DNA from 3 places in the Neobacillus sp. NPDC097160 genome. Region 2 is predicted to be linked to each of the others. Evidence: riboswitches for the same ligand, from Rfam matches in the RefSeq annotation. Region 2 holds a riboswitch; each other region holds the start of a gene.
What was found. Region 2 has a riboswitch for cobalamin ahead of ACIQXV_RS01235 (ribonucleoside-diphosphate reductase subunit alpha). Riboswitches for the same ligand answer to the same signal wherever they lie in the genome.
Positions count from the first base shown of each region.

Region 1: linked by a shared signal. The riboswitch ahead of ACIQXV_RS11965 (ABC transporter substrate-binding protein) and the one ahead of ACIQXV_RS01235 (ribonucleoside-diphosphate reductase subunit alpha) in region 2 are both predicted to bind cobalamin.
Region 3: linked by a shared signal. The riboswitch ahead of metE (5-methyltetrahydropteroyltriglutamate--homocysteine S-methyltransferase) and the one ahead of ACIQXV_RS01235 (ribonucleoside-diphosphate reductase subunit alpha) in region 2 are both predicted to bind cobalamin.

Region 1 covers NZ_JBIWDU010000007.1:134,215-145,273, reverse strand. Annotated here, with positions in the region: gene ACIQXV_RS12000 (5-oxoprolinase subunit C family protein) at 1-538, shown strand, start outside; gene ACIQXV_RS11995 (ornithine cyclodeaminase family protein) at 566-1,576, shown strand; gene ACIQXV_RS11990 (FAD-binding oxidoreductase) at 1,889-3,295, shown strand; gene ACIQXV_RS11985 ((Fe-S)-binding protein) at 3,296-4,636, shown strand; gene ACIQXV_RS11980 (hypothetical protein) at 5,076-5,369, shown strand; gene ACIQXV_RS11975 (hypothetical protein) at 5,557-5,745, opposite strand; gene purU (formyltetrahydrofolate deformylase) at 5,997-6,896, shown strand; cobalamin riboswitch at 7,187-7,383, shown strand; gene ACIQXV_RS11965 (ABC transporter substrate-binding protein) at 7,538-8,542, shown strand; gene ACIQXV_RS11960 (ABC transporter substrate-binding protein) at 8,665-9,588, shown strand; gene ACIQXV_RS11955 (cell wall hydrolase) at 9,656-10,258, opposite strand; gene ACIQXV_RS11950 (MBL fold metallo-hydrolase) at 10,598-11,059, shown strand, end outside.
Region 2 covers NZ_JBIWDU010000001.1:283,479-294,537, forward strand. Annotated here, with positions in the region: gene ACIQXV_RS01215 (M20 metallopeptidase family protein) at 1-1,147, opposite strand, end outside; gene ACIQXV_RS01220 (GGDEF domain-containing protein) at 1,414-2,274, shown strand; gene ACIQXV_RS01225 (flavodoxin domain-containing protein) at 2,813-3,277, opposite strand; gene ACIQXV_RS01230 (ribonucleotide-diphosphate reductase subunit beta) at 3,274-4,320, opposite strand; gene ACIQXV_RS01235 (ribonucleoside-diphosphate reductase subunit alpha) at 4,374-6,662, opposite strand; cobalamin riboswitch at 6,835-7,035, opposite strand; gene ACIQXV_RS01240 (ATP-binding protein) at 7,297-8,562, shown strand; gene ACIQXV_RS01245 (SMP-30/gluconolactonase/LRE family protein) at 8,790-9,761, opposite strand; gene guaD (guanine deaminase) at 10,495-11,059, opposite strand, start outside.
Region 3 covers NZ_JBIWDU010000019.1:83,699-94,757, reverse strand. Annotated here, with positions in the region: gene ACIQXV_RS23760 (amidohydrolase) at 1-640, shown strand, start outside; gene ACIQXV_RS23755 (GNAT family N-acetyltransferase) at 783-1,592, shown strand; gene menC (o-succinylbenzoate synthase) at 1,605-2,714, shown strand; gene ACIQXV_RS23745 (sigma-54 interaction domain-containing protein) at 2,774-4,150, opposite strand; gene pruA (L-glutamate gamma-semialdehyde dehydrogenase) at 4,412-5,956, shown strand; gene ACIQXV_RS23735 (ornithine--oxo-acid transaminase) at 6,029-7,237, shown strand; SAM riboswitch class I at 7,309-7,419, shown strand; cobalamin riboswitch at 7,513-7,705, shown strand; gene metE (5-methyltetrahydropteroyltriglutamate--homocysteine S-methyltransferase) at 7,857-10,148, shown strand; gene ACIQXV_RS23725 (histidine phosphatase family protein) at 10,334-10,969, opposite strand.

The sequences.
Region 1 (11,059 bases), on a different contig from region 2:
AAGACCACTTAAAGCGGGGGATGAAATCCCGATTGGAACATCGCGGTTTCAGTTTTCCCAATTGCACGGGAGAAGAATCCGGCCCACTGATCTTCCTGATTTTGAAAGAGAACGTCCGATTCAATTCATCTTAGGGCCGCATCATCAGGAGTTCACTGAACAGTCTATAGAAACGTTTATTCATTCCCCTTACATGGTGACAAACGATTCTGATCGAATGGGGTATAGGTTACAAGGCGCGCAATTGGAGCATATCAAGGGGGCAGACATTATTTCTGATTTTATTACAATCGGAACGATTCAAGTTCCGGGAAGCGGCCAGCCGATTGTACATATGGCTGATTGCGGAACCTCCGGAGGGTACACAAAATTAGGCGTAGTAATTGGAGTCGATATCCCCTATTTGGCGCAGCGAAAACCCGGTGATCGTATCTGTTTTGAGCCGGTTGAAATAGAAGAAGCACAAGAAAAGTGGAAGTTTCAGGAGCGGCTAATTTCCCAGCTTGAGTTGAGCGCAAATTTCATCCCAATTCGTTAAAAAAATTCGTTAAAATAGGAGGACCCAATGTTAATACTTAGTAGTAGTGACCAGCAAAACTTGTTAAATATGTCTGAGGTAATCGATGCGGTTGCCGTAGGGTTAGAGGAGTATTCGGCAGCACGAACGAACACTCCCTTACGAACAATTCTCCCCGTAAGTAAATCTGGTGGGAATGCCATTTTTATGCCGGCCAGTGCCGAGGAAGTTGGTTGTCTGGGAATGAAATACGTCAGTACCTTTCCAAATAATCGAAAAATAGGCAAAAAGGTCATTAATGGGGTTGTTTTATTTATGGATATTGAAACTGGCGAGCCGTTGGCATTATTGGAAGCTTCCTATTTAACGGTGATGAGAACCGGGGCATTATCAGGTGCGGCCACAAAGTATTTGGCACGACCGGATTCAAAGACTCTCAGTATGATTGGAACCGGGGAACAGGCTCTGGGACAATTGCAGGCAATTTTGGCGGTAAGGGATATTGAGAGGGTGAAACTAAATAATCGCAGTAAACAGAAGGCTTTGGAGTTTGCCGCTCATATTGAAAGACTTTTTCCAGTTACGGCTTCTGTGTTTGATAACCCAGACGAAGCGATCGATGGTGCCGATATCATTGTCACTTCCACAAGTTCAGACACTCCAGTTTTTACGGGAGAGGTAGCTCCGGGTGTGCATATCAATGCTATCGGCTCCTATCAACCATCGATGCGTGAGCTGCCAACATGTGTGATTTCTCAGGCTCAGAAAGTAGTGGTTGAATCAAGGGATGCCACAGCCAAAGAGGCAGGAGATTTACTAATTCCGATACAAGAAGGGAAATTTAGCGAGGACCGGATTCATGCTGAATTAGGTGAAATTATCGGCAACCGGGCAGCGGGAAGGGAAGACGAGAGCGAGATTACTGTTTTTAAGTCTGTTGGTTTTGCCGCAGCCGATATTGTCGTTGCAAAGTATTTTTACGAAAAAGCCCTTAAGGAAGGGATTGGACAGCGTGTTGAGCTGGGACCTGCCTGGAGTTTGAGTACGATAAAGGCCTAATTTTGGTGAACATGTCTATTAAGGTATTCATAACGACCGTTATTTGAGATATTAAGGCTTTGTGGTCGTTATGAACCCCGTCATAACGCCCGTCTCGGGGATTTCCAGTCTATTATAGTCGTTATGAACCCCGTCATAACGCCTGTCTCGGGGATTTTCTGTCTATTGTGGTCGTTATGAACCCCGCCATAACGACCGTCTCGGGGATTTCCAGTCTAATATGGTCGTTATGAACCACCATAATAATGCCCGACGTAGAGTGATACATGCACAACCCCCAGTTTTTTCAAAAAATCACTTGGAGTGATAAAAATGGATGTTAAAGCCATCATTCAGTCTATTCAATCCATCATTCCCGAGCGGCGCATTTTGACGCAATTAGCTGATCGGTATTCATATAGCTTTGACGCCTCCTTTGGGGAATATTTACCCGACCTTGTCGTCCAGCCCCAAAACAAAGAAGAGATTTCCTCGATTTTAAAACTGGCAAACGAACACAGAATCCCCATCTATCCAAGAGGCGCCGCGACTTCCTTAAGCGGGGGGCCGCTTCCAGTTGAGGGCGGGATTGTTCTGGATATGTCGCAATTTCCAAAGAAACTAATCATTGATCAGGAAAATTTACTTGCTATTGTGTCGCCAAGTGTCATCACAGGTGACATTCACAAACAAGCGGAGGAATGTGGCTTATTTTATCCACCGGATCCCAGTAGTTCCCATGTTTCAACCATTGGGGGCAACCTGCTTGAGAATTCCAGCGGGCCAAAAGGGTTGAAATATGGAACGACCAAGGAATATGTGATTGGATTAGAAGTCGTTACACCTACAGGAGAAATAATCCGAACTGGCGGAAAAACGGTGAAAAATGTCACTGGATATGACTTAACAAGATTAATTGTTGGCTCTGAAGGTACGTTGGGCATTGTGACCGAAGCCATTTTGCGACTCATTCCTAAGCCACAGGCCAGAAAAACATTGTTAGCGTCTTTTCACAGATTAATTGATTCAGGGCATGCGATCACCAACATTTTATCCTCCGGCATTTTACCGAGTGCGATGGAATTAATGGATAATGCCTGCATCCAGGCAGTGGAGAATTACACGAAGAGTGGCCTCCCTGTTGATGCCGAAGCCATTGTGATCATTGAAGTGGATGGGCATAAAGCGGCAATTGAAGATGAAATCAATAAATGTGCCGAGATTTGCAGGAAGCAACATGCGTCGGACATACTCGTTGCTCAAGATGAAACGGAACGCGATAAAATTTGGCATGCGAGAAAAATGGTTTCTCCGGCGATTGCTAAAATGGGTCCGACGAAAATTTCTGAGGATGCGACCGTGCCACGAAGTCAAATCCCGAACATGATTGAGCGGCTCCATGCCATTCGTGAAAAATTTCAGCTTAATCTCGTTGTCTTCGGCCATGCCGGTGATGGGAACCTTCATCCGAATATCATTACGGATAAACGTAATATCGAGGAAATGAAGAGGGCCGAAGCAGCAATCAGTGAGATTTTTGAAGCGGCGGTTGAACTGGGCGGAACATTATCAGGAGAACATGGAATTGGCTTGTTAAAGGCCCCATATATGGAGATGGAATTGGGGAAAGAAGGGATCCACTTTATGAAACTTATTAAAGAGGCATGGGATCCGAACCATATCCTGAATCCAGGGAAAATTTTTCCGGAGCCTAACCAAACAAAGGTGGTATTAATTTAGATGGAAAAACTCCTTTGTCATACAGAAGATAAAAAGTATGCCTCCATGTTACATAATCAAACGTATGAAGCCGCAAATATGTGTATTCAATGCGGTTATTGTCTACCTGTTTGCCCGACCTTTCAAACGATGGGGAAAGAATCCCATTCGCCCAGAGGTAGAATCAATCTTGTTAAGGTCGCAGCCGAGGGGAAAATTGATGTGCGGACGGATTTAGCATCGTCGATTGATTTATGCCTTGGCTGCCGTTCCTGTGAAGTGGCCTGCCCGGTAAATGTTCCTTATGGAAAAATATATGAATCAGCCAAAGAGGTGATGGCAACCCAGCGCGTAGATGAACGGCTTGCAGAAGGTAAGAGGGGTAACACGTTCCAAAATGCGGTCCTTCTTCATCTATTCCCTCATAAAAAGCGACTCAGGCTGGTAGGGAATGCGCTTTGGTTTTATCAAAAAACGGGGGTAAATAAGCTAGTTCAGAAAATTGGAGTAATAAATAAACTATCTGAGTCGATGGGACAATTTGAAAAAACGCTCCCGCAAATTGAATCACCCTTTAAGAGATATAAATTTGGGAAGATATATCCAGCTAAACGCAGGAAAAAAATGTCGGTCGCTTTTTTTCCTGGATGTATTATGGATGCGGTTATGTCGAGAATGAATCGGTTGACGATCGAATTGCTTCAACATGTTGGATGCGAGGTAGTTATACCAAAACAGCAAAATTGCTGCGGTGCGTTACACGCACATCAGGGGTTGATGGGTGAGGCTAGAGAATTAGCCCGTGCTAATATTGAGGCATTCGAGTCAACTGGTGCAGTTTATGTTATTAATAATGCAGGCGGCTGCGGTGCGATGCTTCGTGAATATGATCAGTTATTCAAGGATGATTCAGAAATGCTAGAGAGAGCGAGGTCCTTTGTTAAGAGGTCCCGGGATATCTCGGAAGTTCTCGGTGAGCTTGGTCCATTGCCTTTTAAAAAAGAGATTAATAAAATTGTTACTTACCAAGATTCATGTCATTTACGTAATGTTCAAGGTGTTAGCAAGGAACCTAGAGAGATTCTTCGTTCAATCCCCGGCATTACTTATGTTGAGATGGAACGTAGCAGTGATTGCTGCGGATCAGGCGGCATCTACAATCTCCTCCATTTTGATGAATCTATGGAAATAGTAGATCATAAAATGAAAAATGTTTCTAATACAAAAGCAAAGGTAATCGTATCCTCCAACCCTGGCTGCCTTTTACAAATGAGATTGGGTGTAGAACGAAGTAATTTAGCAAATGACACCGAAGTTTTGCATCTGGTTGAATTATTGGCTGATGCATGTGCCATTCAATAGTGGTCAATGGTAGGATATTTGATAAGAATAAGCCATCCGATTAATTGGATGGCTTATTAAGCATTTTGCCTAAGGTAGGAGAACTAGAAAGAATATATTCGAAAATTGTTAAACTAGAACCCACCTTTAAGTCCCCTTGAATCATTCTCTTTTGCTCTTGAAGCTCGTTTTCAGTCTCGTTTATTAGAGATAATTACTTTTTTACCATCCCGTATAAAATTTCACCAGCAGGCGTTAATGTAATTTTTTTGTTGTTCGTTCAAATAATTTACAACCTCATTGTTCCTCCAGTTGTTTTATTTGGAGTAGGAGAAAAAAGTCGCAGGAGACCATATCTGAGAGTACATGACACGCCTTGAGAATTTTTTTAATTTTGATGTTACTTTATTCTCACCTGTCCACTGTTTCTAGAATAGTATGTAGAAAGGAGGTGATCATAATGAACTTAACTCTTTCAGGCTGGATGCTTTATACAATGTGGGCTGTTTTTGGACTAATGAGCATTAATCTTCTTATCTCTCTATTTAAATCATTTGGGAAGGGATCTTTCGATACAGCTTTTGTATTAGATTATTTAAAGGATATTTTATACTACGTTCTTCCATTGAACATTCTAGCAGCTATGGCTCCAATGGATCCTACTAACTGGACTCTAGTCATTTTTTATTACGTTGGCGGTATTGCTGTCATTGTAAAGTATTTAATGGACATTAAAAATAGTTTCACTAAATAAATGTGTGGGTCTTCCTTCTTGGATGGCCTTATTAATTGTTGAAAAAATAGCACCAAATCAATAAAAAAGGACTATCAAACAAACATTTTGATAGTCCTTTAATTTTGCATTGTTAATGTTTGTGAAAATTAACGAAACCCGTTAAACACTATCATGGTTTTTTTAAAATTCATTCTCGAAATTATTTTTATTGACCAGACTCACTAGAATTATCTTTCGTTTCAGAACCATCTTCTGTATCAGTTTGAGTACCATCATCCGTTTGTTCTGTATTTGTATCTTTCGGATCAGTACTAGCGTTAGAGCATGCAGTTGCGGCTCCAAGCACCATCATTGCAGACATCAAAGCAAATAACCATTTCTTAAAATCTTTCATTAGTCTTCCTCCTTGATCGCTTGAAATTTTGATACAGTAATATCATACAAGCATTCAATGGAAAAAAGAGCTGATTTTCCATATCTTAACACAACGTAATCGTATCAATAATTTTCTGACATATTCCTTATCTGATATTTACAGACTCTTCACGCAGTTTACAATTTATTAATTTTGTGAAAATTCTTAACAAACTAGGCTGGTCTAATGTATAATGGGTTTCATTAATTAATGGAAAGGGATTTAAAAAAATGAACTCCTCTATAAAAGATCAAATTGAACAATTTAAAATGCGAAATCAAAATCGTGGGCGTTTATTAGTCAGCTGCCCAGACCAGCCAGGCATTGTTTCAGCAATTTCCCAATTTTTATTTTCCTTTGATGCTAATATCATTGAGTCCAGTCAGTATTCCATCAATCCGGAGGGCGGGGTATTTTTTATTCGGATTGAGTTTGAATGCCCTTTTTTAAAAGAGAAAGAAAACGAAATGGCAGAACAATTTACAGAAATCGCATCGAAGTTTTCTATGGAATGGCGGTTAACTCCTGTTTACAAAGTGAAAAAAACCGCGATATTTCTATCGAAGGAAATGCATTGTCTGTTAGAACTTTTATGGGAATGGCAAAGCGGCGATTTAATGACAGACATTGCTTTAGTCATCAGTAATCATGAAGCGGCAAGGGATGTGGTGGAAGGCTTAAATATCCCTTTCTATTATATTCCGGCAAATAAAGAGATTCGTGACCAAGTGGAAGAAAAACAACTACATCTTCTTGAAGAATTCGATATTGATGTGATTGTCTTAGCTCGATACATGCAAATTCTAACACCGAAATTTGTTGCAGCTAATCCTAAAAAGATTATCAACATCCATCATTCCTTCTTACCTGCCTTTATTGGCGCAAGACCGTATGAACGCGCTTATGAGCGTGGGGTGAAATTAATCGGGGCGACTGCACATTTTGTAACAAATGATCTGGATGAGGGGCCAATTATTGAACAGGACATTGCTCGAGTCGATCACCGTTCTGATGTCGATACACTTAAAAAAATGGGTCGTTCTATTGAACGAAGCGTATTAGCGCGGGCTGTTAAATGGCATCTGGAAGACAGGATTATTGTTCATCATAATAAAACGATTGTATTTTAACTGTTAAGAAATGGTTTATCTTTAGTGTCAATAACTATTAGCATAAAGTGAAGTTCGAATTTTTTGTAATTCAATCATGGAGAATAATCATGTCATGAGTACAGATAAAACTATGAAATGCGCCACTTTACTAGCCCTTTTTATCAAAAAAAATTAAGAAATAATATGATTAGACCATTTCTATTATTCTGAATGGAATTACCAAAAAAACCATAAAAAAGTAAAATAATAGATTAAACTGCTTGTTACTCCTATTAAAATGAGGTATTATTAAATAAATTTAAAAATTGAATATTCGGAAGAATATATGGTGTCGATGTTCGACTTAATAGGGAATCTGGTGAAATCCAGAGCTGTCCCCGCAACTGTAAGTGTTGATGAAATGAGCATGCCACTGGAACAGCTACGTGAATAGCGACTGTTCTGGGAAGGGTTCAAAGTAAGATGACGCACAAGCCAGTAGACCTACCTATACTCCATCGTTTTACGTCTTCGGGAGGTGAGAAGTTAAACGGCATATAACAGAAATGATCTATTTCTATATTTTTACAATCTTTATGCCGCTTTAGCTCATCTACAATTGATGAGCTTTTTTTGTTGAGATGTTATTAGTACAAAAATAGGAGAAAAGAGAAATCATGATGAAGAACAACAAGTTTTATACATTACTATTTGCCCTATTTTTAGCAATGGGTTTACTAACAGCGTGTGGAGGTACAAATACCGCAAAACAGGCGGCAGCTACTTCTCAAGAGAAAGGTCAATCTGCCAATGATTCAGTAAAGGACAATTTGCCAGAAGAAACCTCTTATCCTTTCACTTTTAAAGATGCAACAGACGTTGAAATAACGATAAATAAGAAACCGGAGCGAATCGTGTCGCTGCTACCCAGCAATACAGAGATTGCTTTTGCACTGGGATTAGGGGATGAAATTATCGGTGTCAGTGATTATGATACCTATCCAAAAGAGGTAGAAGGGAAAGAGAGGGTTGGAGGACAAGAGTTTAATGTGGAGAAGATTCTCTCCTTAAAACCTGATCTTGTCCTTGCAGATAGCACGATGATCGGAGCGGCTGGCGGCCGGATTGACCAGCTGCGTGATGCAGGTATTACGGTTGCCGTGATTCCTGCTTCCGATTCATTTGCCGAAGTGTATGATACGATTAGGCTGATTGCGCAAGCAACTGGAACAAAAGAAAAAGCGGATGCTATAATCAATCAGATGAGGACTAAGGTTGCTGAGATTGTAGCGAAAGTTAGTCATATCCAAGAAAAAGAGCAGCCTATAGTCTGGCTAGAAATCGATCCTACTCTCTGGACAGCAGGTAAAGGTACGTTTATGAATGAGATGATTGAAATGCTCCATGCCAAAAATGTAGCTGGTGATATGGATGGCTGGTTGCAATTAACGGAAGAGAAAGTGATCCCGCTTAACCCCGAAGTGATCATCACCACCTATGGATATTATATCGACAATCCAGCGGAACAAGTATACATCCGTACTGCTTGGAAGGATGTAACTGCGGTAAAGGAAAAGCGCGTTTATGATGTGAATTCCGAAATCGTCAATCGTCCAGGACCACGTTTGGCGGAAGGACTGGAGGAATTTGCAAAAGCCATTTATCCTGAGATCTACTCAAAATAACTAATCGATTCATGGGTAAGTATTTGTGGTTAAGAAATCAATTGCTGTAGGAACAATTGATTGGAGATTAAAATTTTTGGTAATGAAATAATAATAGACTTTAACTTGAGGAGGTTGTCTAAATGAAGGTATGCTCGTTTTTACCCGCCGCTACCAATATGATTTATGAAATGGGACTAGAAAGACATCTGAATGGAGTCACGTTTGAATGTCCATCGGATAAACCAAAAGTTGTTCGTACTCATCTCGAGGGACGTAACCTTTCAAGTGCAGAAATTGAAACTTTTGTAACAGAATCATCTAATATGGGAAAAAGTTTATATTATGTGGATATGGAATTATTATCAGAGATAGAACCTGATCTTGTATTTACACAAGATGTATGTGACGTATGTCAAATTAGCACCTCTGTTGTTCAAAGAGCCATTGGCTCTCTTAAAAAGCAACCAAAAGTTGTGCCATTAATACCGCGAAGGCTGCGTGATGTATATCAGAATGCACTAACCATTGCAACAGAGCTTGGAGAAGAAAAGGTTGGCCTTGATTTCTTAGCTTCCTTACAAAAGAGAGTACGTGCAATTACTGACAAACTTCGTGAACACCAAGTAGAACCGAAAAGAGTGATGATTATGGAATGGTTAGATCCAATTTATAATTGTGGGCATTGGATTCCTGACCAAATCTCTTTGGCGGGTGGTGTGGATATGTTGTCCAATCCGGCAGGTTACTCTGTAGTGACTCCTTGGGAAAAAGTACAACAATATGATCCGGAAGTATTGGTCATTGCGCCTTGCGGTTTTCAGGTGGAACGATCGATACAGGAAATCGATCAGCTTACAAGTAAACCTGGGTGGAGCGAATTGACTGCAGTAAAAAACAAGGCAGTCTATCTTGCAGATGCAGATTACTTTACAAGGCCAAGTACCACATTGGTAGACGGAATTGAGTTACTAGCCGCCCTCTTCCATCCGCAGCTGTTTGGAATTCCAGAATCATGTAAGAAAAAGGTTGTATCCATTTTCGATACAGAATTATCAAGGGTGTAATAGATAATTTCTAACCAAGGACCGGGCGGTTTTTTGCCCGGTTTTTCTTATTCTTTTATACAAAAAATTACTGTTTGAACACATGTCGCCCAATCACTAGAGTTGTCGCCCTTGAATCGAGCCAACGACTGGTAGCGATGGCGGGATTGTAGAAATATAACGAACCAGCAGCAACACTCCGGTTCTCATTTAATGCTTCGTGTACAGCTTTAATAGAATCCTCATCAGCAGATTTATTGATCTGACCATTTTGAACCGGCTGGAATTGCCCCTTTTCATAAATAACCTCTTTAATCGTGTTAGGGAAGGACGGGCTATCCACTCTATTTAGGACCACACAGGCAACAGCCACTTTTCCTTGATAGGGCTCACTTTGAGCCTCAGCTCTAACCAATCTAGCAAGCAGATCTATTTCATATTCTGAATACCCTATTACTATTTCAGGTTTTGTAGGATGCTCTTCTGATTTATTTGTATAAACGGTTTGTCCAACATGGATCAAATCAATATTTTCGATTTGCGGGTTAAGTCTAGTTAACTCATCTAAAGTTAGCTTATTTTCATTTGCAATCTTTGTCATCGTGTCCCCACTTTTTACAGTATAAGCAAGGGTTGGAGAAGCAAATAAGAGTGTTGCTGCTATTGTTAGTATGGCAATTAGTTTTTTCATGGTTTTATTCCTCCCAGTTGATTTCTCGTGAATCATTGATTAGTTTCTATTTCTATGAATCAAATCGATAGATTAGTATTACAGTTTCATTACATAGAAAAGAGAGGGATTCTTTTAAACTTAAAGAACCTGGTCATCAATCGGGGGTAATTTGCGTACAAACCCAAGCTTTGAATATGGATCTTACTAAATGATTGATTATTCATTCATTTTTGTTTACCATTAAATAGATAATTCAAAAAATTGAAACGGTGAATTATTTCTATTTGTCTAGCTACTTACCCAAAGGGCGGTAATCCTTTAATCTAACCCATGAAAAAGGAGTGAAGATGAACGGTCATGATACAATTGTCAATGAATGAGGACGTTATGTGTGTCGAGGGGAATGTTCAACGATCAGGACTTAAATTAGGAACGGTTTATTCTTTTTTAGTAGATGGAATGGTAATTGATACTGGGCCACAGTGTCTTGAAGCAGACCTCATACCTTTTTATGAAAATCAAAACTTTGAGTTAGTGACCTTAACGCATAGCCATGAGGATCATTCTGGTTTAGCCCCCTGGATTCAGGAAAAAAGCAATGTTCCCATCTATGTCCATCCAAAGGGGATCAGTGTTTGTGCGGAGGCTTGTCCCTATCCGAAATACCGCCAAATTACCTGGGGCGTGCGGTCAGAGTTTAATGCCTTACCACTTGGAGATATGATTCAATCACGTCGTCGAGAATGGAAAGTCATCTATACACCAGGCCATGCCGATGACCATGTCGCAATTCTTGATGAAGAAACGGGCCGATTATTT
Region 2 (11,059 bases):
CCAATTGAATCATCAGCTCGATCCCAGCGGGGATGGCGGCTTCGTCGATGTCAAATTTTGGATGGTGGTGCGGATATTGACTATTTTCACTTTTCATTCCGACGTTGATGAAGGCTCCGGTTTTTTCCTTTAAATAATAGGAGAAATCTTCAGCGCCCATTACTGGTTCCTTTTCCACGAAGACATTTTCGCCAAAGGATTTTTTGATAATTCCCTTCGCAACTTCGCATGCCTCCGGGTGATTGTACAATGGCGGCGTTCCCTCGATAAAGTGGTAGTGCCCCTTTGCGCCAAAGCTTGCGCAAATAGCTTCCGTTAGCTGTGCTGTTTTTTTGTGCATCAGTTCGGCTCCTTCAAACGTCAACGCTCGAATCGTTCCTTGCAGTGTAACTTTTTCAGGAATAACATTATAGGAATTGCCTGCTTGCATCCCGCCAAACGAAATGACGCCTGCATGCAGCGGGTTTAAGTTCCTGCTGACAATCGATTGAAACGCCTGAATAAGGTGGGTCGCGATGTAGATCGGGTCCACCGTTTCATGTGGATAGCCGCCATGACCTCCTGTTCCTTCAATTGTGATGTCAAAGTCGTCGCTCGAGGCCATGGCATAGCCGGTGGCAAAGCCAATTTCTCCAAGCGGCATTCCAGAGATATAATGAATGCCGTAGATAGCATCGACTCCGTCTAAAATCCCTTCTTTTACAAGCTGTTGTGCGCCGCTTGGCGAGGCTTCCTCAGAGCTTTGAAAAATTAAGACAATATTGTTTTTTACAAGATGTGGATTTTCGCTCATCCATTTTGCAGCCGCGAGCAATGTAGCAGTATGACCATCATGGCCGCAGCCGTGCATAACGCCGGGGACCGTTGAAATATACGGCTTGTTTTCTCCTTCTTCATGAAGCGGCAGGGCATCCATATCGGCCCTTAGCGCAATTGTCTTTTTTCCTTCTGTTCCTTTAAAAAAAGCAATCACATTGGGTGCTGAAAACCGCGAATCTGTCGGAATACCAAATTCCGTTAATTTCTCTTTTACATAGGCTTCTGTCTTATATTCTTGTCCTGATAACTCCGGGTGCATATGAAAATGCCGGCGCTGCTGAATCGTCCAATCAATTAGCTCTGAATCTACTAATTTTGTCTGTAACATGGTTGCTCCTCCGTGGTGGTTATTTTTCTAAAAATAAACGTGGATAATTATACGATTATCTTAATATATATTCACGTGGAATGCAACCAGAAAGGAACCAGTGAATAGTGTCATGCGCCCATTGAACAGATTCATTTACCAATAGGAAAACAGGATTTTGCCATTATCACGTTTTGTAATTAATGTCATTTATTTGTTTATAGTCCAACTTTCAACAAAATATGATACTATCAAAGATATTACAGAATCGAAGGGGAAAGAAGATCATGTCGTTAAGTGTTAAGTTGGAAACATTTCGGAAAATGCCTAAAATAATCTTAGTTCTTTGCATGGTATTGACGGTGATCCCGGGTTTTTTAGCTAGATTGGATATGTTTTATATTGATGATATGGTTTGGTTTTTATTGCTGATCCCATGCTTTATTTTTTCCTATTATTTAGGGTTTGTCGGCGGGCTTTTTGCGGCATTGACGGTTAACATCTATCATCTGTTTTGGTTTACTTATGAAAAATACCTGCTAATGGCGGAATTAGTCAACCAGGAATTATCACTCCATGTGGGTGTGGCTATCGTCACATTTTTGTGTGCAATTGGTGTTGGATTATTGTCGGAAAAACTAACCGAAAAACAAATGCAGCTACATAGCTTGAATCAAAAATTAAAGCATTTAGCCTTATATGATTCTCTAACAAGCCTCCCAAACCGCCATTATTTCATGGAAAAATTATCCAAAAATTTGCATGGAAGTCAACCGGTTTCCCTGTTGTTTGTTGATTTAGACGGATTTAAAAAAGTAAATGATACCTATGGTCACGAAGAGGGCGATCATATATTAATAGAAGTAGCGAATCGGTTAAAACACTGCTGCAATGATTCTATGTTTGTAGGCCGCCTTGGGGGCGATGAATTTATTGTCTTGTTAGTGGGGGCAGATCAAGAAACATCCATTGACATCGCGACGGAGATCTTGAAGAAGCTACAAATGAATGTACATGATTTGAAGATCTCGGCCAGCATTGGCATCGCCTTAGCTAAACCTGGCGATACCCCTTCATCCCTATTAAAAAGTGCGGATACCGCCATGTATCATGTTAAATCCACTGGAAAAAATGCAGTCGGTGCCTGAACTAAACCATAGTCATTTTTTGAAGAGCCAACATGCATGTTGGCTCTTCTTCACTTTTAGGGTCATTGCCTCCGGTGCGGGTCTTGAAGGACATGTTAATCAAGGTTCCTTGTTGAAAAACTTTGAGTGAGGATATCCTATCAGGGATGAGCTCCAATATGTGCGGATTACGACTTAAACGTCTTTAACGGCTTGATGAAGACTATTTTGCAGGCTTTGGAGCAGGGTTTTGGTCTTCATTGGCTTGATGAAGACCATTTTGCTAGCTTTGGAGCAGGGTTTTGGTCTTCATTGGCTTTATGAAGACCATTTTGCGGGCTTTGGAGTAGGGTTTTGGTCTTCATTAGCTTGATGAATTCATTTCTCTGGAAAATTTGCCAGAAATGAATCCAATACCTCTCAATGGATGCATTTCATTCGGGATTTTTACCAGAAATGAATCCAATGCCCCCTTAATGAATCCATTCATTCACACTTTCCTCCTAAAACGAACTTTTGTTAGATCCTTACCACTGAATTTTGGTGTCAGGTACCAGTTTCAAATTAATTCCAAATGGTGCCTGACACCATTATCAAGTTTATTCCAAAATACCCCCACGAATTTCCGGCAGCGAGCAAAATCTGTTGCTTGCAGCGCAACCTCGACCTTCAGTGTGACCTCCAAACGACTGTGAACATAGAGCATGTCGCGAAAGGCATCAACTGCGCCGCAAAAGTGGGGATAAAAGCTATCGCCTGTGCCGATTACACCTGTCACAACATGCTTGACATCCGCCGCTTCAAAAGCGTGATATAGCGCGAGCATTTCACCCGGAATATCTCCATCTCCCCATGTATAAGTTCCAATGATGACCCCATCAAATGCCGATAAATCCCGCAAAGGAAACTGTTCAACCCGAAATAGATGTACCTTTATTTCATTCTCAAAAAATAAATCCCTTATGCAATGGACTAGTTCTTCCGTATGCCCTGTTTTAGAGGTATACACGATGGCAATATTCATAGTTCATCAAAACTATTCGATTGCGACACCTTCGCATAGGTTCGCGACTTTTGTTCAAAGAAATCCGATTTGGTCCCGTTCATCATTTCATCGCTGAACACATGAATCCAGGGCATTGGATTGGTTCGCTCTTCATATAGATTCGCTAAACCAAGCTGGCGCAAGCGTTTATTTGCAAGATACTCTGTATATCCATCGTACTCGTCCAAATCAATTCCGTTTATATCCCGCAAAATGAAATGAGCCCACTTCTTTTCCAACTCGACAGCTTTTCCAATCGCCCGATAGACATAGTCGATATTTTCCCGATGATTCAATTCAGGATGTTCTGTTAACAGAATCCGGATAAACTGGGAGATGAAGTAGGCGTGCTGCATTTCATCCCGTTGGATATAGCTGATCATTGTGCTTGTCTTAAGCATTTTTTGCTGACCGGCAAGATGATAGAAGAAAGCGAATCCTGCATAAAAATAGATCCCCTCGAGATTAATCGAGTTCACCGCTAATTGGAATAAATGCTGTGGTGTGGGGTTCTGGCGAAAGCTTTCATATGCCTGCAAAATCAGATGGTTTCGCTCCTGTACGATTGGGTCACTTTTCGCTTGATTGAACCGGGCATTCTGTTCGCTCAAAGGAACAAGTGAGCTCAGAATATATGAATAGGATTCATTATGAACCGCTTCCTGCTGAGCAATGACAGCAAAAATCGCCTTAAAGCTGGAATCCGTCACATAATCCATCACTTGCGTCATCGTCGGTGTTTGCAGGCTATCAAGCGAGGCAAGCTGGGTATTGATCCGTAAAAAAACATCTTTCTCCGTCGCGCTGAGCAGGTCCCATTGTTTAATATCATCCTGCATATTAATTTCTTGCGCCTTCCAAAAGTTTCCTAATAAAGTTTGATACAAATCGTACATTTGCGGGTAGGCGATATCATTCCAGTTCAGCAGGCCGGATGACTCGCCGTTAATGATCCCTGTTGATTTATTAGGAAACTCCGGGTTTAGCAATTTTATTTTTGATAAGGGAGCATGAATATCCATTAATAGAAACCTCCTGCGTATTTTGCTAAATTTATTAAAAAACAAAACCAATGCTAACTTTGACATGCCTCACATTCGGCTATTTCTGCCTGCGATGTACTTCTGACGTAGTACGTCGTTTTTAGCCCATGCTGCCACGCTTCCATATGCAGGTTAAGTAAATCCTTGGCTTTGATATCATGACGAACATACAGGTTGAAGCTAATCCCTTGGTCGATGTGACGCTGGCGGGCTGCGTTTTGTTTAATGCTCCATACTTGATCTAGTTCATGTCTTGCCCGGCGGTAATAGGTATATGTTCGATGATTCAAGTCCGGGGCAGTTACCTTGAATTTAAAATTTTTCTTCTCCTCGGCATACTCAACCGAATAGATCGGATCAATCCCATCTGTGGAGCCGCCGATTTTCGCCGTTGAGGAGTTTGGTGCAACGGCCATTAGCCAGCCGTTACGGATTCCATTTTCCGCAATCTCCGTTGCTAAATCGAGCCACCGATTAGAACGATAATTTTTTCGCGAAAAATACGCCCCTGTTTGCCACTCAGATCCTTGAAACTCCCGATACGTCCCTTTTTCGATGGCCAGCTCCTTGGAAGTCCGAATCGTATAGTAAGCAATGTCCTCATACAGGTGATCGGCCAATTCGACTGCGGCCCCTGACTCCCAGTGAATGCTTCTAAGGGCAAGCAGATGGTGCCAGCCGAACGTTCCAAGTCCAATGGCCCTGAATTTTTGATTGGTAATCTGAGCCTGTCCAACCGAAATGGTATTTAAGTCAATCACGTTATCCAACATTCTTACTTGAATGCAAATCAATCGCTCTAGCACCCCAGCCGGCACCGCTTTTGCGAGATTAATAGAAGACAAGTTACAAACCACGAAATCACCGGGCTTCCGAACGATGACGATGTTCCCATCTTCATCCTGGTATTCGTTGACAATCGTTGTCGCTGACATATTTTGCGCGATTTCCGTGCATAAGTTGCTGCAATAAATCGAGGTGCGCCCCGCTCCAATAAGATGCTTATTGGGATTTTGCCGGTTCACTTCATCCCGATAGAACATATACGGGGTCCCCGTTTCCAACTGGGACACCATAATCCGCGCCATGATATCCATCGCCCGGTACGATTTCCGCGGCAGCAACGGATGGGCCGCGGCTTCCTCGTATTTTTCAGAAAAAAAGTGCCTGTCGGTTTCATCATAAAAATCCTCGAGTCCAAGTGGGGTCCCGTTTTCATCTCTCCAGCCCATATATTGCTTCACTTGATGGGGGCAAAAGGTATGCCACTCACCGATACTTCTTCCTTTCTCGTCTGTTTCTTGAAGTTTTTTCATAAAAAGATCGGGTATAGCCACCCCGGTAAAAATATCATGGGCTTTGCGGCGTTCATCGCCATTATTTGTTTTCAAAACGAGAAAGCCGTTCATGATATCTTTATGGAACACATCTAAGTACACGGCAATGGCGCCTTGCCGCTGCCCTAACTGGTCGACGCTGACGGCAGTACCATTGACGAGCTTAATCCACGGCACAATCCCCGAAGAGTTCCCTTTGAATTTTTTAATATCGGAGCCAAGGGCGCGGACTTTTCCATAATAGAGTCCAATACCGCCGCCATCTTTACTCAACCTGGCGATATCCCAATTATTTAAATAAATGCCGTCGAGGGAATCGTCAACGGTATCAATAAAACACGAGGAGAGCTGGCCAAAGCTTTTTCCAGCATTCGCTAATGTCGGTGTCGCAACGGTCATGTAGAGATGACTTAATGCCCAATAGGCTTCTTTCACAAGCTGTAGGCGTTTCGAGGGATGCTCATTCTGCATGATCGTCATCGCGATGATCATAAAGCGCTCTTGCGGCAGTTCATATACATTTCGCTCATGATCTTGCGCCAGATAGCGGTCTGCCAGTAAAAATAACCCGATGTATGTAAAAAGGGTATCTCGCTCCGGGTCGATCTCTTTAGCTAATTCATCGATTTCGTTTTTCGAATAGCTGTTTAGTAGATTGTTCGAATAAATGCCGATTTCCGTTAATTGGTTGATTAGCTGGAAAAAATCACCGTACGTTGCTTGGCGGTCATATCCCCGGTTCTTTGCCGCTTCCTGATATAATTCATTCAAATATAATCGGGCGGCGACAAAGGTCCAATCGGGCTGATCCATCGCAATCTGATTGACGGCATAGAGCAGCGCTTGCCGGTTGGCCGCTGCCCCTGTTGCAGCCAATTCTCTGATTTGCTTTTCCAGCATCGTTGTATCCAACTGATATTTCTCCGCCGCTTGTTTGATAGAAGTTACTAGCAGATGAAATTCATCTTTTATTTTTGTAGTCATGGTTTCATTCCTCCTGGAAAAACAATAGTGTTTTGTGTCACAATCAACCCCCGAAACGACAAAAAATCCGCTCGGGATCTCCGAGTGGATGAAACGGATCACTACACAAAAGGAAAAAGTAGATTTCCTGCCTTTTGCTGCCACCGTTCATCTTCTCAATCCCCGAAGAAGTGAAACTACTTAAGAAAGACAGGTCTCCTGACTTATGCTTCATTCTACTCCTGAGCCCTTCCCATATCAGCGTCTATTTTCATAAACTTTCTCATACAGTGGTTTGCTCATTTCGTCAGCAATTACAGTTGCGGGGGCAGCTCCGGATTCACACCGGATTCCCTATTAAGCCGCTAGCGGCATCTTTACCTAAGGTAAATACAATATATAGTTGTATTTTCTAAAAACATAACAATATGTAGTTAAGAAACTAAAATCAATCATAGTATAAATAGTTTCGTATTTCAAGTATTTTCGGAAAGGGAAACAAAATCTAGGCCATTGCGCCCTTTTTAAAAAAATTTACACGATTCATAAAAATTAATATAATAATAGTATAAATTACCTGTAATGTTCCCTCTGTAATGGTTTTGGTAAAAAATAAATAGTTTTTGTCTTGATTATGAAGGTAAGGAGATTTTCAATGAATATTGGTGTTGAAGTGGGTTTATATCAAGTAGTGATTGTCCTCTTACCTATTTTTGTTTACCATTTATTTTTTAATGAAAAGGAATTCGAGCGTAGAAAGCCCTTTTCAAAACTGACCATTATTTTAATTCTCATCCTCATTCTAACGATGTCATTTCCTGTAAAATTTTCCGAGGAGTATGTGTATGATTTTAGAATTGTGCCCTTTATTATCGCCTTTGTGTATGGCGGGACTATTCCAGGTTTATTCACAGCGGTGGTTCTGTTAGGGTACCGGTTTATCATTGGCGGGGATGGCTTTTATGTCGTTCTAGTCAATTACTCACTCACTTGTGCAGTTTTCATTTTAATGCGCAATCAATATGAATCATTTAAAAAGAAAAATAAGCTGATGTTTGTTAGTTTTGTGTTTTGGGTTAACACGATTATCGTGATCCTCACGCTATTTACAAAAAATCAAATAGAGCAAATTCCTTTTATGGTGGTGTTTTATTTCATCACTTGGATTTGCTTAGTGATGGTTGTATTTGTCATGGAAAATGTCAATCAGCAAATGGAAATGCGTGAAAAATTGCAAAAGGATGAACGTCTTAATGTGATTAGTCAGCTTGCCGCTTCAGTTGCCCATGAAGTCAGAAATCCGTTAACATCTGTTCGCGGCTTTTTACAGTTAATGGATGATGACGATAATTTAAAAAGTGCCCAGAGGCATTATATTGAGATTGCTTTAGCAGAACTTGACCATGCGCAATCGATTATTAATGATTATCTTTCCTTGGCAAAACCGAATACGGAAGGTTTGACAATTGTCAATGTTTCGGACGAGGTTAAAAAGACAGTCGCACTCATGACCTCTTATTCAAATATCCAAAACATTTCCATTCACATGAATATTCAAGATTCCCTTTATATGAAAGGTAATAAAAGTGAAATGAAGCAGGTTTTAGTCAATATTATGAAAAATGGCATTGAAGCGATGAGGACTGGTGGCGATCTCCATGTTCAGGCGATGGAGAAGGATGACGAAATCATGATTAACATCATTGATAGCGGCAAGGGAATGACAAAAGACCAGCTTGCCAAATTAGGGACGCCTTTTTATACGACAAAGGAAAAAGGAACAGGTGTGGGTCTAACAATCTCGTTTCAACTTATTCAAGCAATGAAAGGGACGATATCGGTAGAAAGCCATGTCGGACAGGGGACTACTTTTATGATTCGATTTCCGCGCTGGTCACACCCCGATGCGGTCGAAGAATGAGGTAAAAAAACCACGTTGTACTGTGGTTTTTCTTTTTTTAAGAGACGCTTTCGCCCCCAGGTTGGTATAGAAGATTCATTATTACATGTCCGGTACTGGAAACACATTCGAAAGGCATCCTTTTTGGTACGTACTACATTACCATGGCTAAATATAAATCAAAAAAGAGGCTGTCCTAATGACAGCCCAAGAAAAACCGAGAGATTTATAGAGGATCATATGATGATCTACTGTAATCCGAAAGGCTGCAATCCTTCCTTTTTCACCTTAATACGCCAAACCACGTTTTTAGATGACTCGGTTACATATAGGTAGCCATCATGAAAAGCCAGGTTAGTGGTAAAGGTACCTGCATCTTCAGGTAAGCGGATAGTGCCATATTTAAATCCGCTGGCATCAAGAACGGCAATTTCTCCCGCTTGAAAATGGGCAAGATATAGATTGCCTTCGCTATCAACTGCAAGTCCATCTGGGCCGATTCCACCCTCAAATTGCCCGAAAACAAACGCTACTTCACGTGAATCTTTGGCATTTTTAGATGGAACAGAGATAATTCGATTTGTGGCAAAATCAGAGATATAGACACGCTGCCCGTCTCCCGAGATGGCGATCCCATTTGGGTAGGCAATATTTTCTTGAAAAAGCTGGGGCTCGGAACTTCCCGGCGGCAGATAGAAGACACGCCCGATTGGCTTTGTTGCGCTAGACCCCATCGGCTCGGTAAAATAAAGTCCGCCGGATTCATCGAATACCAGGTCATTCAGGCCGTTTAACGGCTTACCGTTGTAGGAATTTACAATCAAGGTGCGTTCTCCTGTAGTGGTGTTGTATGCATAAAGTTCGCCTGTAACATCCGTGATAAAGAGGCGTCCATCTTTATGAAACATTGCGCCAACGGGAAGTTTATTGGTATTTTTATCAACGATTTTAACCTGATCGTTTTCGACCTTCATGATTTCCCCGGTAGCCGGACTGACCATCCATATTTGGCCATTTCGATCAAAATTAATCCCCTCGATGAAGCCGCTGCCAGTAGTGACTTTTTCCCATTTGGCATTAGGATGGACAATTTCCGAAATTGAATGTCTATCCTTCGTGGGGACAGGTTTTGTTTCGTATAATGCTTTTGCACCGACTACAGTAACAGCCACAAGGGAAAGAACAATGAACAAGGTAACTGCGAAACCCTTTTTTCTCATTTTTTGAATCCTCCTTTTTAGATAATTGAGTATAAAAATCAATCTTAGATGATTAAACAATGATACCTGAAAGCGTATGCAGCTTTACTGTAGCATTGTCCTAAGAACAGAAACAACGCTAAATAGTATCTGAATTTTTATTTAATTCAGATAAATATTCCTACTATTGGGGAAATAAATAATCTGTTAAACTATAGGATTAGTCTATTGGCGGTTAATATGTTATTGCGGGTTCCAATCAAGACTATTGGAACCCGGAATTAGATTTAGAGGATCAAAAAGGGTTCCAATCGAGGCTATAGGAACCCGAAAATAGATTCAGAGAGCCGAAAAGGGCTCCAATTCAGTGAAAAAGGCACTTCTAAGTAGGTACGGTGTTTAGGAAATAAACTATATCAGCGAATTCGACCGATTTATCAGCGAATAATCAAATATATCAGCGAATCCGACCGATTTATCAGCGAATATTCAATTATATCAGCGAATCAATGCCAGGGCCGGTTTGATAGCACTAAATCATCCACTAGAAACGTTATTTTTACCGGAATTCGCAATTTCTGTCTTCTTACAAGAAATTTATTTGCGAAACTAACGAGTTTATTTGCGAAACTCCCCGATTTATTTGCGAAACGACCGAGTTTATTTGCGAAACCCCCGCTTTATTTGCGAAACCTAAAACTAGCTATCTTCAAAACAAAAAAGAGGCTGCCCGGAGACAGCCTTCAAATAACAATTACCGTGAATGAACTTTTTCGCCTTGCACCCAGACTTCACAAATGTTTTCCGGCCGCGCCAAGTACATGATTTTTTGAAAAATATCATGTAAATCCTCATTTGCATCATAGAGAGGCAATTTGGCCGTTTCGAACGTCGTATCAATGATTTGAACATCCCAAGCATAGTTTTGGACTAAACGTCCGATTGGCAGGCTGACACTTTCGCCACCGCCGGCAGTAGCGAGATAGAACGCTTCATTAATAGTGATGCGGGAATTTGGCACACCGCGATCTCCAGCAGGAAGGGCAGTATTCACACCATCCTCCAACATCCTCGATGACATCACCGCTTGCCTCACGTTGTCAAACAAACTCGGTGAAAAACCGCCGGAAATGTCAGACCCTAACCCAATCTCTACACCTTTAGCAAGCAGACGGGCAATGGGAATAACACTATTAGCAAAATAAGCATTGGAAATCGGACAATGGCATACAGCAGTACCCGTTTCCGTAAATAAGTCCGCATCCTGATCACCTAAGAAATTGCAATGCGCCATGACCGACTTTTCACGTAATAGACCA
Region 3 (11,059 bases), on a different contig from region 2:
TCATAGCTCTTGCGCAACCATATACGGGGTGATTAAGGGACAGCAAGCGCATGCCTCTCGTCCACAGGATGGCAACAATCCGATCGAAGCAGCCTCCTTCCTTATTCAAGCCTTGCAAAATATTCGTTTAAAGAGTCCTGATTCTTTTTCAATAAAGATGACGGGTTTAAAGTCAGGCGGTGACTCTTCAAACGTGATTCCCGAGAAGGCAGAATTTATTTTAGACTTGCGTGCAAGGACAAATGCAGCGATGGAAGAGTTGAAAGTCAAAACGGAGGATTTATTGGAGAAGGTTGGCCATTTGACGGGTACTGCGATAAGTGGAAATGTAACAGAATTTGTTCCTGCTGCAACAACGAACAAAGAAGCGACGAATCTAGCAGTAAAAGCCATTGCCGCTGTAATCGGTGAGGAAAATGTAGCAGATCCTTGTGTTTCACAAGGTGGAGAGGATTTTCATTTTTATACCCTTCAGAAACCGGATTTAAAAGGAACCATGATTGGATTGGGTTGTGACCTGCTGCCAGGTCTTCACCATCCGGAGATGCAGTTCAACAAAGAGGCGCTTCTTTATGGAACAAAAATTTTAGCAAATCTGCTATATCAAGCAGCTTCATTGGAAAACAAAAATGAAAAATAGAAGTGAAATAAAAATGAAAAAGTTAATGATTGGAGCAGGGTTGATCTAGCGGAACTGTTCAGTGATTCGAAAAGCGACCGGTTAAAAAGCTTCCTAAAAAGGGTCGTTTAATCAATTTTAAGGAAGGGCATGATTATTTTCTATGGAAACAATATCTATAAAAATGTTAACCAGCCCAGAGGACTTAACGCTAGTTAAAAACCTGGAGAGTCTTGTTTGGGCTGATGAAGACCCTGTACCAGTGAGCCATTCCATTGCTGTTGTGAAAAATGGCGGAATGGTCATTGGAGCATTTAGCGATGATCAATTAATAGGCTTTCAGTACAGTTTTCCAGGATTTGATGGCACCAATGTCTATCTTTGCTCCCATAGTATGGGGATTCACCCTGACTTTCGAAAAATGGGCATCGGGGAAAAATTAAAATTAAAACAGCGGGAAGAGGCCCTGAAAAAAGGGTACAATCTCATCGGGTGGACGTATGATCCTTTGGAAACCGTAAACGGATATTTGAATTTAAGCAAATTAGGAGGGGTTTGTACCCAGTACATTGAGAATTGTTACGGGGATATGCCGGACATTCTTAATGCAGGCATGCCATCCGATCGTTTCTTAGTTGAATGGCGTATTACAGAGGAACCAGTATCCGGCCATTTGGAAGTGAACGAGAATGGTGATGGTCCATTACTAATTAATGTAGCTATTGATGAACAGGGATTCCCAGTGCCGGAGTCTGTCCATCTTAATTATGGAAATGATGCAAATGTCTTATATGTACCTGTGCCGAGTCATATCCAGGCCATTAAAACCGACCGGATGTCGGCAGCATTAGAATGGAGATTAAAGACGCGGGAGGTTTTCAGCCATTACCTGAACAAAGGGTGGATGGTTACTGCATTACGGAAAAGCCAGAAACCTTACCTCTATTATTATATTTTACAAAAAAGGGATTGAGGGATAAGTAAGATGGAAATTCAGCGAATTGTGTTAAGACATATGAAAATGGACCTTTTGCATCCATTTACCACAGCTGTAGGAACAGAATATGATAAAGATTTTATTTTAGTAGAAGTGAAAACTAAGGATGGAATTTCCGGGTGGGCAGAATCGGTTGCAGCAATTGATGCTACCTATAAGGAGGAAACGGTCAAGACAAATTGGCATATGATGGAGGATTTCCTTATCCCGCTGCTTTTCAAAGAGCCAATTTCCCACCCGGATGAAGTGTTTGAACGGTTCCATCATGTTCGGGGAAACTATATGGCAAAGGCTGCCCTTGAGGGAGCCATTTGGGATGCTTATGCCAAACAGCAAGGAATAAGCCTGGCAAAGGCTTTAGGGGGAACAAGGGATAAAATCGAAGCCGGCATCAGTGTAGGAATTCAGGATTCCGTCGATGAACTGTTACATATGATTGACGGCTATTTAGAAACGGGATATAAGCGGATTAAGGTGAAAATTCAGCCTGGTTGGGATCTCCATATTTTAAGGGAGATTCGCATAAGATACCCTGATATCGCTTTAATGGCCGATGCCAATACGGCCTATACTCTTGAGGATATCGATACACTTAAGGCAATGGATGAATTTAATTTAACGATGATTGAGCAGCCTTTGGGGTTTGATGATATTGTGGACCACGCCCAGCTGCAAGCACAAATCAGAACGCCTATCTGTTTGGATGAAAGCATTCACAGTGTCGAAGATGTGAGAAAAGCCATTTACCTTGGCAGCTGTAAAGTCATCAACATCAAGATTGGCCGTGTCGGTGGATTATCGGAATCCAAAAGAATCCACGATTTATGTGAAGCGAACGGGATTCCCGTCTGGTGCGGAGGAATGCTTGAATCTGGTATCGGTAGGGCGCACAATATAGCCATTACAAGCCTGTCTAATTTTACGCTTCCGGGTGATACGGCTGCCTCATCACGTTACTGGAAGGAAGATATCATCGATCCTGAGGTAACGGTGGAAGACGGAATGATTACCGTACCAACACTGCCTGGAATCGGTTATGAACCAAACCGTGACCGAATTGACCGTTATACCCTTTACAGCCGAACCTTTCATGCGTAAACCCATAGTGCCTGACCCCCGACGCGTTAAAGCTTTACCGCATTGGAGGCCAGGCGCTATTATTCAATAGTTATGTTTAATTTTTTCATCCGGTACTGCAGGCTTTGCCGGCTTAATCCAAGTAAAATTGCTGACTTAGAAATATTGAAGTAATTCTTTCTTAATACACTCTCAATATAGGATTTTTCAAAAAGATCCATTTTCTCTTTTAGTGGGGCAGTATAAGTCCCCTGGTCTTTTAAAAATGTATCTATAGAAAAAACGGGCGTTACTCTGTCCTTTACATGCATTTTGCTTCGGTATTGAAAGGGTAAATGTGAGTACATAATGGTTGCTTCGTCGTCCATCATGATGTTCATGGCCGCCTCAATGATATGCTCGAGTTCGCGGACATTTCCGTGCCAATCATATTCCTCAAAAGATTGTTTTACTTCATCAGACAGCCCTTTTACCTCCATTTGAAACAGTTCATTATACTTACTAATAAAATACTTGACAAGTAATGGAATATCTTCCTTACGATCCCGTAGTGGAGGAATAAAAACTGTCACAACTCCAAGGCGGTAATATAAGTCTTTTCGCAGCCGGTTGTTTGTAATCGCATCGATTGGGTCCTCATTCATATTGGCTATTACCCGGACATCCACTGGCGTATCCTTAGTATCCCCGACACGGCGAATCGTTTTTTCCTGAAGAACACGCAGCAACTTTGCTTGCAGATTTAAATTTAACGAGTTAATTTCATCAAGTAACAAAGTGCCGCCATTTGCCTGTTCAAATAAACCAGGTTGATCAATCGCACCTGTAAAGGCGCCACGTTTCGTGCCGAAGAGAAGGCTTTCGATTAAATTATCAGGCAACGCCGCGCAATTTTGGGAAATATATGGACCGGAAAAACGATTGCTGCCATTATGAATACTTTGAGCAAACAGCTCTTTCCCTGTACCTGTCTCACCGACAATTAGCACATAAGAAGAGGTGCGTGTTGCCCTCTTGGCGTTTTCAATGACATCCGTTATCGCGGCACTCCCGCCAATAATGCTATCAAAAGTAAACCTCAATGCCCCATTGCGATTGATATTTCCTTTTATTAACCGTTCCAACTTTGTTACATCATGGGCAATTTCAACAGCGCCCTGAATTTGATCATTTTCAAAAATAGGAATCGTATTGTTGAGTGTCGTAATTTCTCGGCCTTTGTTATTGAAATACGTTTGCTTTACATTACTTGTTACTTTGCCTTCCTGAAGTGCTTTTACAAGCGTACTGGATTGGTCCTCCTTAAACATAAAGACGTCCAAGAGGTTTTTATTCATAACGTCCTGACTATCCATGGCCTCCATCTGCATCATTTTTTTATTATAAATAATTGTTTTTCCCGTTTCGTCTACCGCATGAACACCGACATCCACTTCGTCTAAAATTCGTTGATACATCTGGTTAACAAATTGCAAATAATCTGCCGTCTCTTTTGAATGTTCCACGCTGATTTCATGCCCCTTTTCAAATACTATATAAAACTATTTAAACATTAAAAACTTTTTAACGCAAAAAATATTTGCATGAATGTAAAAGTAAAAAATTCTGCGCAAAATTATTTTGCAGTAAGTGAAAAATACCTTGAAGAATAAGCTTTTTTATTTTGGCACGGTACTTGCATCTTAAATTAATGGAATTTAAAACAAGGGGGTTAATACGTGAAACCATATACACATGAACCATTTACTAATTTTGCAGATGAAAAAAATAAACATACATTTCAAGAAGCATTAAACTATGTTCAATCACAATTAGGTAAAGAATATCCAGTCGTTATTGGCGGGGAACCGATTACAACAGACAAAAAAATTACTTCTATTAATCCAGCGAACAAAGACGAAGTCATTGGCCGCGTTTCCATGGCAGACCAAGAGTTGGCTGAACAGGCAATGCAGGCTGCCTTAACTACCTTTGAATCTTGGAAAAAGTGGAAACCAGAACATCGTGCAAATATTATCTTCCGTGCTGCTGCAATCATGAGACGCAGGAAACATGAATTTTCTGCCTATCTTGTAAAAGAAGCTGGAAAGCCATGGAACGAAGCGGACGCCGATACAGCAGAAGCAATCGATTTTCTTGAGTATTATGGAAGACAAATGCTCCGTATTAAAGATGGTTTTCCAGTTAATAGCCGTGAAGGCGAATTTAATCAATTCCATTACATTCCACTAGGAGTCGGAATTATTATTTCACCGTTTAACTTCCCATTAGCGATTATGGCCGGAACAACTGTTGCCGCGATTGTTTCGGGAAACACGGTTCTGTTGAAACCTGCTAACTCGACACCTGTAGTGGCTGCAAAATTTGTAGAGCTTATGACAGAAGCGGGACTTCCGAAAGGTGTGCTTAATTTTGTGCCGGGAAGCGGTGCAGAAATTGGTGACTACCTTGTGGATCATCCGAAAACACGTTTCGTCTCCTTTACAGGTTCTCGCGATGTCGGCTGCCGCATTAATGAACGTGCAGCAAAGGTTCACCCAGGGCAAATTTGGATTAAGCGGGTTATTGCAGAAATGGGCGGTAAGGATACGGTTGTTGTCGACAGCGATGCCGATTTAGAGTTAGCTGCAAAAAGTATTGTTTATTCTGCTTTTGGTTTCTCCGGTCAAAAATGTTCTGCAGGCTCTCGCGCCGTTGTTCATCAAGATGTTTACGACGAAGTCATTGAAAGGGCGGTTGCCTTAACGAAGACACTCACACTTGGAAACCCGGAAGCTCTTGAAAACTATATGGGACCAGTTATTGATGACAAGGCATTTAAGAAAATCATGAATTATATCGAAGTTGGCAAACAAGAGGGCAGATTGATGACCGGCGGTGAAGGCGATGATTCGAAAGGTTACTTTATCCAGCCGACGATTTTCGCTGATCTTGATGAAAAATCACGCTTGATGCAGGAAGAAATTTTCGGACCGGTGGTGGCTATCTGTAAAGCACGTGACTTTGACCATATGATGGAAATTGCCAATAATACTGACTATGGTTTAACCGGTGCCCTTATTTCTAATAATCGTGAACATATTGAACGGGCTAGGGAAGAATTCCACGTTGGAAATCTGTATTTTAATCGTGTCTGTACCGGTGCCATTGTCGGCTATCAGCCATTTGGCGGCTTTAATATGTCTGGCACAGATTCAAAAGCCGGCGGTCCTGATTATTTGCTGCTTCATATGCAGGCAAAAACAACTTCTGAAACATTATAGGGATTTTTCCGAAAGGGGTCTTCTTCCTTGAAGTCCTTACTTTTGGGAAAAATAAAGAAGGGAGCTAACATAATGACTATGAAAACAGCAAAAACAACTGAAATCATTGAACAAACAGAAAAATTCGGTGCGAATAACTATCATCCGCTGCCAATCGTAATTGCTAAAGCAGAGGGTGTTTGGGTAGAAAGCCCGGAAGGTACCCGCTACATGGATATGCTTAGTGCCTATTCCGCTGTTAACCAAGGGCATCGTCATCCAAAAATTATTCAAGCCTTAAAAGATCAAGCGGATAAGGTGACACTTACTTCCCGTGCTTTCCATAACGACCAACTTGGTCCATGGTATGAAAAGATTTGTCAATTAACCAATAAAAACATGGCGCTCCCAATGAATACAGGGGCAGAAGCCGTTGAAACTGCCCTTAAAGCTGCCCGCCGCTGGGGTTATGATGTTAAGGGAATTGCCGATAATCAAGCAGAAATCATTGCTTGCACCGGTAACTTCCATGGCCGGACAATGGGGGCTGTTTCCTTATCGTCTGATCCAGAATATAAGCGCGGCTTTGGTCCGATGCTGCCGGGAATTAACTTAATTCCCTATGGCGATCTCGGGGCGTTAAAAGCAGCTATTACACCTAATACTGCAGCATTTTTAATCGAGCCAATCCAAGGCGAAGCGGGGATTATCATTCCATCGGCAGGATTTATTAAAGCCGCATTTGACTTATGTAATGAAAACAATGTCTTGTTTATTGCCGATGAAATTCAAGCAGGTCTGGGTCGTACGGGTAAAATGTTTGCGTATGAATGGGAAGGAATCAATCCTGACATGCTGATATTAGGAAAAGCACTTGGCGGTGGTGTATTCCCTATTTCTTGTGTCGTAGCGAATGCTGATATTTTAGGCGTATTTAACCCAGGATCACATGGTTCAACTTTTGGTGGAAATCCACTTGCCTGTGCTGTTTCGATTGCAGCACTTGAAGTGCTTGAAGATGAAAAACTAGCAGAACGCTCGCTTGAATTAGGAAACTACTTCCTTGAACAATTAAAATCAATCAATAATCCAATTATAAAAGAAGTTAGAGGCAGAGGCCTGTTTATTGGCGTTGAACTAACAGAGGAAGCAAGACCTTATTGTGAGCAGTTAAAGGATGAAGGACTGTTATGTAAAGAAACCCATGATACGGTGATTCGCTTTGCGCCGCCGCTTATAATTGCAAAGGAAGAAATTGATTGGGCTGTTGAAAAAATTAAACAGGTTTTGGCTTATAAATAAATAATCTTTGACAGTACCTGTTTTGCATGCTATTATTGCAAATAATTCAAAACATTTTTAAAAATTAAAAGCTCTTATGAAGAGAGGCGGAGGGACTGGCCCTATGAAGCCCAGCAACCATTTAACAAATTTGTTAAAAAGGTGCTAATTCCAGCAAGGCATATTGCTTTGGCAAATGAGAGGGATGACAAAGGATTCGCAAGTCTCTCTATGTACCATTAGAGAGACTTTTTGTTTTTCACGAGATAAATGGTTCCAAATCTGTTTTTAAAAACTTTATATCAAAAGCTTCAGGTGCTGTGTAAATGATTTACACGGCTTAAAAGGGAAGACCGGTGAAATACCGGCACGGTCCCGCCACTGTAATGGGGAGCGACTTATCGAACTGCCACTGTTTCATATTGAAATGGGAAGGGATAAGAAGCGATGAACCAAAGTCAGGAGACCTGCCTGTTGTATGCACTTATACTCTACGAGGATATAGGGGGGTGAGGAATACGTGTTGAGGAATCCAGAAGGTCTCAACTCTAGTTAACTATACGTATGAATCTCTCTTTTTATTTTGAAAAGAGAGATTTTTTTAGTTGAGGACCAAAACACAAAGGGGAGAAAAACCATTATGGAAAAAGTATTAAGTTCAAATTTAGGGTACCCAAGAATTGGTGAAAAACGCGAATGGAAACAAGTACTGGAACAGTTTTGGGCAGGTAAAGTAGGCAAAGAAGCCTTCTTAAAGCAAATGGAGGAGATTCGCCTGCAGCAGCTTGTGAAGCAGCAGGAGCAGGGAGTGGACTTGATCCCGGTTGGAGACTTTAGCTTATACGATCATGTGCTAGATACGGCCGTTATGTTCGGTTTAGTACCGAGACGATTTGAATACAGCGGCCGGAAGATACCACTTGAAACCTATTTTGATATTGCTCGAGGAACGAAAGATGCAGTTGCATCTGAAATGACCAAATGGTTTAATACAAACTACCATTATATAGTTCCAGAGCTTGCTGAAACAGCGCCTGCTCTTGTTGAAAACCGCCCGCTTCAATTTTACCAAGAGGCGAAACAAAAACTTGGTATTCATGGAAAACCTGTTATATTAGGACCGGTTACATTTGTAAAGCTATCAAAAGGCTATAACAAAAGTGAGTTTAAAGCAGTTGTCGAACAATTTGTCCCTCTTTATGCTGAAATTTTACGCGAACTAGAGGCAGAAGGCGTAGAATGGGTACAATTCGATGAACCGATTTTAGCTGCTAGTATTTTAAAAGAAGAGATTGCTATATTTAACGAAGTCTACCAGGCATTGCATGATGCAGCACCCAACGTAAAGGTGATCTTGCAAACTTATTTTGAAAGTATCGAGCATTACGAAGAGGTCATTTCACTTCCTGTTCAGGCAATTGGACTGGATTTTGTACATGATGAAGGTCAGAATCTTGCTGCCTTGAAAAAATACGGCTTTCCAAAAAATAAGGTCCTTGCAGCTGGAGTAATTGATGGTCGCAACATTTGGCGTACGAATCTTGAGGAGACATTTTCAATTCTTACAGAGATTACCGAGGTTGTTCCCAAAACAAGTCTAATTGTTCAGCCGTCATCAAGCTTATTGCATGTACCTGTGACAGTAAAAATCGAAGAAACGCTCGATGAGTTGCTAAGAGATACGTTATCATTTGCTGATGAAAAATTAGCGGAAACGGTGATACTTACAAAAGGCATAAACGATGGAAAAAAAGAGATCGAGAAGGAAATCGCAGAAAGTACCAGAGCGATTCAGACATTAAATCAATCATCGATTCGAAATAACACTCAAGTCCGTGAAGCTGCACTCAGCTTACAGAAGGATCAAGCAGAGCGGAGAGCCCCATTTACCGTCCGGCAGGGAATTCAAGAAAAAGCTTTTCAATTACCAGTTCTTCCTACGACAACGATAGGGAGCTTCCCGCAAACAAAAGAAGTCAGAAAACAGCGTTTAAAATGGCGGAAAGGCGAATTAACCGATAGTGATTATGGAGCCTTTATAAAGGCGGAAATAAAAAAGTGGATTGATATTCAAGAAGAACTCGGTCTGGATGTGTTGGTACATGGAGAATTTGAACGGACAGACATGGTTGAATATTTTGGTGAAAAATTAGCTGGATTTCAATTTACAAAATACGGCTGGGTTCAGTCATATGGTTCAAGATGTGTGAAGCCGCCGCTTATTTACGGTGATGTCGCATTCAAGAAACCTATGACAATTGAAGAAACTGTTTATGCCCAATCGTTAACAAGCAAACCAGTAAAAGGAATGCTGACAGGCCCGATTACGATTTTAAACTGGTCATTTGTCCGTAATGATATTTCACGTTATGCAGTGGCAAATCAAATTGCGCTTGCACTTCGAAAAGAAGTGGAAACACTTGAGGAAAATGGAATCCGTATGATTCAAGTGGATGAGCCTGCCATTCGAGAGGGACTGCCGTTAAAACGTGAAAAATGGGCCGCCTATCTTGAGGCTGCTGTTTATGCATTTAAACTGGCGACGTCCTCTGTTCAAAATGATACGCAAATTCATACCCATATGTGTTATTCAGACTTTAAACATATCATCAATGCAATCAAAGCGCTTGATGCAGATGTTATTTCGATTGAAACTTCAAGAAGCCATGGTGAACTCATTCATGCCTTTGAGGACCATACATATGATAAGGGTATTGGTCTTGGTGTATACGACATTCACAGCCCGCGTGTCCCGCAGCTTGAAGAGATGACCAGAAATATTCATCGTGCACTTCAAGTACTTGATCCAAAACTATTCTGGATTAATCCCGATTGCGGCTTGAAAACCCGAGGTATTGATGAAACGGTCGCGGCACTGCGAGTCATGGTGAAATCAGCAGAACAAACGAGAGAAGAACTCCTCGTGAAATAGGAATAATAATTAAGCATTTGAAATCTAAAAAAGGCCCAGTCCAGAAGTTTTGTTAATCGGACTAGGGCTTTTTTATTTTTTCTGTATCTGAACTATTTAATCATCTTCCGTAATAAAAGGGACAGGCTTCTTTTTAGAAAATATTTTTAAAAGATGCCTGTCCTCCAATTGGTATAAATATGTGGTCAGGCTCTGTTATTTCCAAATTCTCTAAAAGAGGTATCCGCCACACGATCAACGTGAAAATCGCCACCCGAGTAGTTGACAACGGAAACGCTGCAATTATCATGGTGGAGATATTTTTTCGTTTGCATTAATTGCATTAAATAGTTACCAATCGTTACCCCGTGAGAGAATACGAGAATATTTCCGCCTTCTCTTTCATGTTTTTTAATAATCTCTTCAATAGCTATATTTGTCCTCAAAAAAAGTTGAACATAGGATTCCCCATCGGGAGCAGATAAATGTAAATCTTCAAGACTAAATAAAGTCTCTAGTATATTTCCATATTGGGCGGAAATATCAGTGAATAATAGGGATTCTAGGATACCGAAGTTCATTTCTTTAAGCCGTGCATCGATTGATAGAGGTATTTCTCTAACACCGATAGCAAGATTTGCAGTATCTACTACCCTCTGACTCTCACTAGCATAGGCCGCTTTGAATTCAATGTCCGCTAATCCTTTGCCTACTGCTTTGGCCTGTGCTATTCCCTTTTCTGTTAGGGGAGAATCACAAAATCCTTGCATCCGTCTTTCCACATTAAATTGAGTTTCCCCATGCCGGACAAAATAAAGCGTTACTTTTTTGGGTACAGTCAACTATAAACACCTACTTTTTTAAGATTATAAATAGAATATTAACATACATTTGAGTGAGAGTAGGGCTAGTGTGTCTGATCCCCGATGAGT